One region of the Pectobacterium wasabiae CFBP 3304 genome, then DNA from elsewhere that is predicted to be linked to it. Evidence: predicted binding sites of a transcription regulator. Region 1 holds the regulator's gene; each other region holds the start of a gene.
The links. The regulator PhoB, encoded in region 1, activates phosphate uptake and scavenging genes when phosphate is short. The targets are predictions, from matches to a motif close to CTGTCATAAAACTGNCNNAT.

Region 1 (2,207 bases):
CAGTTGATAACACTGCTGATAGTGCGCGGTAATCGCTTCCTGTAGCGCTAGCTGTTTTTCATCACCGGATTGTCCGGCTTTGCTGGTTAGCACATCACGTGGGCGCAAATAGGGAATGGCGCAGAGCAGGGCACCGGGCTGCTGCTGGCGGTTTTCCAGCAGAAGCACCTGTTGGGCGAGATCGTCGCTGGCGCAGGCAATCACCCGCGTGTTCAGACAGGCCAGCAAATCGCGCGATTCGTTCAGCACCGAGACCGAGTCGTGGTTGCCGCCGAGAACGATGAGTTGGCAGCCTGTGCGCTGTAGTTCCACTACGAAGCTATAATACATTTCTCGCGCATAGCTGGGGGGCGAGCCGTTATCGAAGATATCGCCAGCCACTATAATGGCATCGACCTGATGTTGATCCACCTGAGTGATAAGCCAGTGAAGAAACGCCTGATGTTCAGCAGCGCGACTTTTGGTATAAAAATATTGCCCTAAATGCCAATCGGCGGTGTGGATAATGCGCATCGTGTTCTCTCGATCTTCATGCCGCGTGGCGTTGGATGACGTTATCATTATCCATTATGTGGCACGGTGCATCGTTGCTATGGTGTTTTGTCATCGTAATGCCATGATTATATATAGCAGGGATGATGGCTGTCGCGCTGGGATCGCGAGTTTGGAAAGCGGTTCGAAAAATCGGATGTACGCACTGTAACATCGTGCGACGAGGGAGGTTTGTTTTTCATAAATCTGTCATAAAACTGACGCATAATGCCTTTCGCCTGCTAACAGCGACGATGATTAACGACAGGATTAACAATGGCAAAACGCATATTAGTCGTGGAAGATGAAGCACCAATTCGTGAAATGGTCTGCTTTGTACTGGAACAAAATGGGTACCAACCAGTGGAAGCCGAAGATTATGACAGCGCGGTAACGCAACTGTCGGAGCCGTTCCCAGAGCTGGTGTTATTGGACTGGATGCTGCCAGGAGGATCGGGCCTGCAATTCATCAAGCATATGAAGCGCGAAGCGCTGACGCGTGATATTCCGGTAATGATGTTGACCGCGCGTGGCGAAGAAGAAGACCGCGTGCGCGGGCTTGAAGTGGGAGCGGATGATTACATTACCAAGCCGTTTTCGCCTAAGGAGCTGGTGGCGCGCATTAAAGCAGTGATGCGCCGAATTTCACCGATGGCGGTGGAAGAAGTGATTGAAATGCGTGGTCTGAGCCTCGATCCTTCCTCTCATCGCGTGACGACCGAAGAGCACGCGTTGGACATGGGTCCGACGGAATTTAAACTGCTGCATTTCTTCATGACACATCCTGAACGTGTTTATAGCCGGGAACAGTTGCTGAATCACGTGTGGGGCACTAACGTTTATGTTGAGGATCGTACTGTCGACGTCCATATTCGTCGCCTGCGTAAAGCGCTGGAAACCAGCGGGCATGACAAAATGGTGCAAACCGTTCGGGGAACGGGCTACCGTTTTTCAACGCGTTACTGAGGTGAGCGTGACCGGAGAAACACTAACGTGCTAGAACGTTTATCCTGGAAAAGGCTGGCATTGGAGCTAGCTTTTTTTTGTTTGCCCGCTTTATTGCTGGGGCTGATTTTTGGCTATCTGCCCTGGTTTCTGCTGGTTGCCGTATTAGGCCTACTCTGCTGGAATTTTTATAACCAGCTTAAACTCTCTTATTGGCTGTGGGTTGACCGCAGCATGACGCCACCGCCTGGCCGCTGGAGCTGGGAGCCGCTGTTTTACGGGCTCTATCAGATGCAGTTGCGTAATCGACGCCGACGTCGGGAGCTGGCGCTGCTGATCAAACGGTTTCGTAGTGGTGCCGAATCCTTGCCGGATGCGGTGGTGATCACCACCGAAGAGGGGACGATCTTCTGGTGTAATCACCTGGCGCAGCATCTGCTCAATTTCCGCTGGCCGGAAGATAACGGTCAGAATATCCTCAACTTATTGCGCTATCCTGAATTCACTAATTACATGAAAGGGCAAGATTTTAGCCGTCCTCTCACGTTGCAGTTGAATAATTCTCATCATGTTGAATTCCGCGTGATGCCCTATTCCGAAGGGCAACTGCTAATGGTGGTGCGCGATATTACGCAAATGCACCAGCTTGAAGGCGCAAGACGTAACTTTTTTGCCAATGTGAGCCATGAGTTGCGAACCCCGCTGACGGTGTTACAGGGCTATCTGGAAAT
Region 2 (2,207 bases), 1.4 Mb from region 1:
ACTTCGGCTGTGCGATAACCTTCGGTACCGTTTGGCTGTACGTGCCACTGTTGCAGGCTTTGTTCAATTTGTAGCTGCTGTGCGCTGTTGAGTTGTTTCAACGTCACATCCGGCAGTTGCCCGAGTGTTTGCAGGCATTCAACCAGTCGTTTAGGTAGCCACTGTGCCAACGTGTTTTTCAGGCTTTGGTTTGGATGGGCACTGCGTTCATCATTGATAAGCTGGGTGAGGTCGTGGCCGGGTAGCAGATTAATGGTGACAAATTCACCCGCTTGCCAGTAGCTGGAAATTTGCAAAATAGCGGGGCCAGAGAGCCCGCGGTGCGTGAACAGGATATTTTCACGGAATATCACGCCGTTTTCTGCGGTGACGACGGTAGGCACAGAGACGCCGGAGAGCGTTTGCAACTGTTCGAGCAGCGGCTTGTGCAGCGTAAAGGGTACCAGCGCGGCGCGGGTTGGGAGTACGTTAATTCCGAACTGTGCGGCGAGCTGATAGCCGAACGGCGTTGCGCCCAGACCAGGCATCGACAGGCCGCCGCAGGCAACGACCAGCGATGCGCTTTGGAACGATGTACCGCTGCTCAGGTGGACGGTGAACCGATCGTCTGACTTCTCCACCGCAGTGACTTCACTACGCAGACGGAGAATGACGTTAGCCTGCTCGCACTCTGTTACCAGCATATCCACGATTTGCTGTGCGGAATCATCGCAGAATAGCTGGCCGAGCGTTTTTTCGTGATAAGCGATGCGGTGGCTGTTGACCAGGCTAATGAAATCCCATTGGGTATAACGTGCCAGTGCCGATTTACAAAAGTGAGGGTTGTGGGACAGATACGCGGCCGGTTCCGCATACATATTGGTAAAGTTGCAGCGCCCTCCGCCGGACATCAATATTTTACGCCCTGCCTTCTTGCCGTTATCGAGCAGTAGAACACGCAGCCCGCGCTGTCCTGCCTGTGCGGCACAAAACATGCCTGCTGCACCAGCACCGATGATGACAACGTCAAACTGTTCCACAATGCATTTCTCCGATGAGTGAGTGATTGCCGCAGGCAAGTGAGCCATTGGGGCGGCAAATTGTAGTGTTGGTTTTTGTTCGATACCAGCGTAACAATTTGCATGTTTTAGTAAAAATATATAATTTATTGATTTATATTGATTAAGTGGTTTTCTTGTCGATGTCCGTCACATATTAAGTCAAAAAAATGTCATATTTTCCTTTTCCCCACCCCTGCTTGTCGCCGATAATGCGCCGCGTTCATGACCACTAAATGGCCTAACGTTTATGCTACATTTATTTGCCGGACTGGATTACTACACCGGCCTGATGTTGATATTGGCTTTGTTGTTTGTACTGATGTACGAAGCCATTAACGGTTTTCACGATACTGCGAATGCCGTTGCTACTGTTATTTATACCCGAGCCATGCGTGCAGAGTTTGCCGTTGTTATGGCCGGCGTCTTTAATTTCTTCGGTGTACTGCTGGGCGGCCTGAGCGTGGCCTATGCGATTGTTCACCTTCTCCCCACAGATTTATTGCTGAACGTGAGTTCGGCGCATGGTCTGGCGATGGTCTTTTCGATGCTGCTGGCCGCTATTATCTGGAATCTGGGTACCTGGTATTTTGGTATCCCTGCCTCCAGCTCCCACACGCTGATTGGCTCCATTATCGGTATTGGTTTGACCAACGCGCTGCTGACGAATAGCTCCGTCGTGGATGCGTTGAATGTGCCGAAAATGATCAGCATTTTCTTGTCACTACTGCTATCGCCGATTGTGGGGATGGTGCTTGCAGGCCTGCTGCTGCTGGTATTGCGTCGGTTCTGGAACAACAGTAAAAAACGTAAACGCGTGCATCTGACGCCCGTCGATCGCGAAAAGCAGGACGGCAAACGTAAGCCGCCGTTCTGGACGCGTACCGCGCTGATTCTATCGGCGATTGGGGTGAGTTTCTCTCACGGTGCAAACGACGGTCAGAAAGGTATCGGCTTGATTATGTTGGTGCTGATTGGTGTCGCGCCGGCTGGTTTTATTGTCAACATGAACGCGTCTGGCTATGACATCAGCCGGACCCGTGATGCCGTTGTCAATTTGCAGGAATATTACAAGCAGCACGGCGACGCGTTGACACACGTCATCGACCTGTCTCCGCCTGTGATCCCTGCGTCAGAAAACACCATTCCCGGTAACGGTCAGAAAGAGTT
Region 3 (2,207 bases), 2.1 Mb from region 1:
CCGATATTTTCCTGCGCTTCCTGCGTGGAACCACCGATATGCGGCGTCAGCAGCACGTTGTCAAACTCGCACAACGGCGACAGGAATGGATCGCTATTAGTTGCCGGCTCCTGTGGGAATACGTCAATCGCCGCACCGGACAAATGCTTGCTGCTCAGCACTTCACACAGTGCAGGAATATCAACCACCGTACCGCGAGCGGCGTTAATCAGCAGCGAGCCCGGTTTCATCAGCGCCAACTCTTCCGCGCCCATCATATTATGCGTACTTTCATTCTCTGGCACATGCAGGCTCACCACGTCGCTCATATTCAGCAGGTCGGACAGATGGCGCACCTGTTGAGCATTGCCCAACGGTAATTTACTTTCGATGTCATAGAAGTAAACGTGCATACCCAGGCTTTCAGCCAAAATACCCAACTGCATACCGATATGGCCGTAGCCGATGATCCCAAGTTTTTTGCCGCGAGCTTCAAACGATCCCACCGCCAGTTTGTGCCAAATACCACGGTGCGCTTTCGCGTTCGCTGCCGGAATACCGCGCAGCATCAGCAGCATTTCGCCGATCACCATTTCTGCCACAGAGCGGGTATTGGAAAAAGGTGCATTAAATACCGGAATACCGCGCTTGGTCGCGGCCGACAGCTCAACCTGGTTAGTCCCAATACAGAAACACCCTACCGCGATCAGTTTTTCCGCCGCAGCAAAAATTTCTTCTGTCAGATGGGTACGCGAGCGGATACCGACAAAATGCGCATCGCGAATGGAGGCTTTTAGCGCCTCAGGATCCAGCGCGCCTTTGTGGAACTCGATGTTGGTGTAACCGGCTGCACGCAAGTTATCCAGCGCGCTCTGGTGCACGCCTTCCACTAACAGAAACTTAATCTTGTCTTTTTCCAGTGATACCTTTGCCATTTCCCGACCTTATTTTCAGACTTCAAATGTGACAGAGTGCTAAATAACCTCTGCCAACATAACAAAAATTACGCAGTCAGCAATACAAACGATTGCGTTGCCCAAGCCGCACATCAGAGAAGTGCGACTGATTTATGGCAAAAAATATTGCCAAAGAGATGCATCGCCATATCGACGATAAATAAAATAAGAAAATGTGATATTAAGTACCAAAAATGAGCCGTTAACTAAATAGATTTTTTTAGCTAAAAAATTTCTGACGTGGAACGTGGATGTTCATCACGTCAGAACGATCATGTACTCATTTAACGACGGTTTTTACACCTTCGGCAGTACCGACTAACGCGACATCGGCTCCGCGATTAGCAAACAACCCAACGGTCACGACGCCTGCGATACCATTAATGTGGTTTTCTACCGCGACCGCATCCATGATATTGAGGTTGTGTACATCCAGAATGACATTGCCGTTATCCGTCACCACACCCTGGCGGTATATCGGCTGCCCGCCCAGTTTGGCCAGTTCACGCGCCACGTAAGATCGCGCCATCGGAATGACTTCAACCGGCAACGGAAATTTTCCCAGCACATCAACCTGTTTTGATGCATCAACGATGCAGATAAACTGACGCGACAGGGCCGAAATGATTTTCTCACGAGTCAGTGCCGCCCCACCGCCTTTAATCATCTGCATGTGCCCGTTGATCTCATCCGCACCATCCACATAAACATCGAGCGAATCCACATCATTGGCGTCAAAAACGGGAATGCCCAGACTTTTCAACTTTTCCGTTGAGGCATCTGAGCTGGAAACCGCACCTTTGATTTGATGTTTTATCGAGCCCAGCGCATCAATAAAGTGTGCTGCCGTCGATCCGGTTCCTACTCCCACAATGGTGTCAGGACGGACATAATCGAGCGCCGCCCATCCCACTGCTTTTTTCAGTTCATCTTGCGTCATAATCTGCTTCTGGCCTGTAGAATCAATATACGAAAACGTGTGCGTATTATAGAACATGCGCGTTGGGGAATGCGTACAAATTCATCACCCCATTACTGTATTATTTCACGCGCCCCGCACTACACGCAGCGTGCTGAATCGTGATTTCACACAGCAGCTAAAATAAGATTTCTGCATGGCAAATCAGCAAAATGTGGCATAGTGAAAAAAACGGACTCATTCAGAGGACTTTGAATTTCATGAAACGCCCGGACTATCGAACGCTTCAGGCTCTGGATGCCGTCATCCGCGAGCGTGGTTTTGAACGCGCTGCCCAAAAGTTGTGTATTACC
Region 4 (2,207 bases), 1.4 Mb from region 1:
TTGTAGTAAGGGTTTTCTTTATCGGGATCTTTAGTCCATGATTTACTATCAGGGCCTCTAACATCATGATTTCCTAATATTTCTATTACCTTATTATCTTCTCCTCGAAACGTATTTTCTACAGCGACCATTACTTTACTTATATAATCAAGACTATCACTAATATCTCCTGGGATGATGATGTTAGATATTTTATGTTTCTCTTTTATATTATTTAATGCTTTGTAAAATGACGAGAGTAAATCATCGTTATCTATGTGCAGGTCACTGATTACCGCGATAGATAACCTTTTTCTTTTATCGTCATTGCTGGGTTGGCTTATGCATAGATCGGTGGTGCCGGCATGAACAGGAAGTTGCATGGCGAGCGGCAAGAGTGCCGCAGATTGTATGAAGGCTCTTCTTTTCAATGTCGATCTCCTTTAACACTTGTGGTTAATGCCCAAATGGCAGTCGTCATGATGTACGCACGTCTCTCGTTTTCTATGTGGAGTTTTTTACTAATCCCATCGCTATTGTCAGGTTTTTTTTTGAATTTACGATATTGAATCAGAATATCACGTCGTCATATCCAAAAAATTAAAACCAACGTGCTGAAAAACAGGGCTTACCGTAAAACATGATTGTTACAGATTTTGTACAGCGGAAAGGAATACCCGATGCTGCTCGCTATAACAGGAAAAAATAAGGTCGGATCAGAGGGGGGGAGCTATTCGTTGTCGGCATTGCGATTGATATTGGTGTAACTGATGTCGAGATCGAGAGAGGAAGCCTTGTTTGTATTTCCGTGTAATAAAACTGTCATATTGCGTACATTTTACTGTCACCAAATTGTCCTATTTTTCCTCCTGCGAACTACACTCTGATTTGATAACTCTGATTGATAACGGCTCTACGTCGACACGTCGAGTATCCCACAGGAGGGATTATGAAACTGATGCGTACCACTCTTGCCAGTGTTGTTGCGGCAACCTTTTCTCTGACAGCGGTCTCCGCTTTTGCTGCTGCTAACCTCACTGGTGCCGGTGCGACATTCCCTGCGCCTGTTTATGCCAAATGGGCTGACACTTATCAAAAAGAAACCGGTAATAAAGTTAACTATCAAGGAATCGGTTCTTCTGGCGGTGTAAAACAGATTATCGCTAAAACAGTAGACTTCGGTGCCTCTGATGCGCCTCTGGCTGATGACAAATTAGCACAGGATGGTTTATTCCAGTTCCCGACCGTTATCGGTGGTGTGGTACTGGCAGTGAACGTTCCTGGTATCAAATCTGGCGAATTGACGCTGGACGGTAAAACTCTGGGTGATATCTACCTAGGAAAAATCAAAAAATGGAACGACCCAGCGATCACCAAGCTGAACCCGAACGCCAAACTGCCGGATCAGGATATTGCGGTAGTTCGTCGTGCTGACGGTTCTGGTACGTCTTTCGTGTTCACTAGCTACCTGGCAAAAGTGAACCCAGAGTGGAAAGAGAAGATTGGCGCAGGTTCTACCGTGAACTGGCCAACCGGTCTGGGCGGTAAAGGTAACGATGGTATCGCGGCGTTCGTACAGCGTCTGCCTGGTTCTATCGGTTACGTAGAATATGCGTATGCCAAGCAGAACAACCTGGCTTACACCAAACTGATTTCTGCCGATGGCAAAGCGGTTAGCCCAACTGGCGCCAGCTTCAGCAACGCGGCTAAAGAGATCGATTGGAGCAAATCATTTGCTCAGGATCTGACCAACCAGAAAGGCGCTGATGCATGGCCGATCACCTCCACCACGTTCATCCTGGTTCATACCAAACAGGAAAAACCTGAGCAGGGTGCTGAAGTGTTGAAATTCTTCAACTGGGCGCTTGATAAAGGCGGTGAGCAAGCTGAAGCGCTGGATTACGCCACGCTGCCAAAAGAAGTGGTTGAGCAAATCCGTGCTGCCTGGAAAACCCAGGTAAAAGACAGCAACGGCAAAGCGCTGTACTAATTATTGTCTCGACAACCGTCGCGTGGTCACCAGAACCTGATGATGCTATCAGGTTCTGGAAATACGCAGCGGAATAACACGTCGTATCGGGGCGGAGAGGTGATAAGCCTCTCTGCCTTCAATAGTTTATCAAATGCAGTTAAATCGAGAAGAGAGACGTATGGCGGAGTACAAGCCAACTATCAAAGCCCCGGGAAAATATGGCGATATCCTCTTCAGCACGCTGGTAAAACTGGCG

Region 2: a site for PhoB is predicted at 1,197-1,216, ahead of pitA (inorganic phosphate transporter PitA). Genes of this name have one in related genera too.
Region 3: a site for PhoB is predicted at 1,036-1,055, ahead of serA (phosphoglycerate dehydrogenase). Genes of this name have one in related genera too.
Region 4: a site for PhoB is predicted at 788-807, ahead of pstS (phosphate ABC transporter substrate-binding protein PstS). Genes of this name have one in related genera too.

Annotation. Positions count from the first base shown of each region.
Region 1 is NZ_CP015750.1:3,145,228-3,147,434, forward strand. Features, by position in the region: gene sbcD (exonuclease subunit SbcD) at 1-513, opposite strand, end outside; gene phoB (phosphate response regulator transcription factor PhoB) at 808-1,497, shown strand; gene phoR (phosphate regulon sensor histidine kinase PhoR) at 1,525-2,207, shown strand, end outside.
Region 2 is NZ_CP015750.1:1,792,702-1,794,908, forward strand. Features, by position in the region: gene A7983_RS08005 (BaiN/RdsA family NAD(P)/FAD-dependent oxidoreductase) at 1-1,019, opposite strand, end outside; gene pitA (inorganic phosphate transporter PitA) at 1,288-2,207, shown strand, end outside.
Region 3 is NZ_CP015750.1:999,549-1,001,755, forward strand. Features, by position in the region: gene serA (phosphoglycerate dehydrogenase) at 1-914, opposite strand, end outside; gene rpiA (ribose-5-phosphate isomerase RpiA) at 1,216-1,875, opposite strand; gene A7983_RS04450 (LysR family transcriptional regulator ArgP) at 2,115-2,207, shown strand, end outside.
Region 4 is NZ_CP015750.1:1,698,119-1,700,325, reverse strand. Features, by position in the region: gene A7983_RS07600 (metallophosphoesterase family protein) at 1-410, opposite strand, end outside; gene pstS (phosphate ABC transporter substrate-binding protein PstS) at 929-1,969, shown strand; gene pstC (phosphate ABC transporter permease PstC) at 2,130-2,207, shown strand, end outside.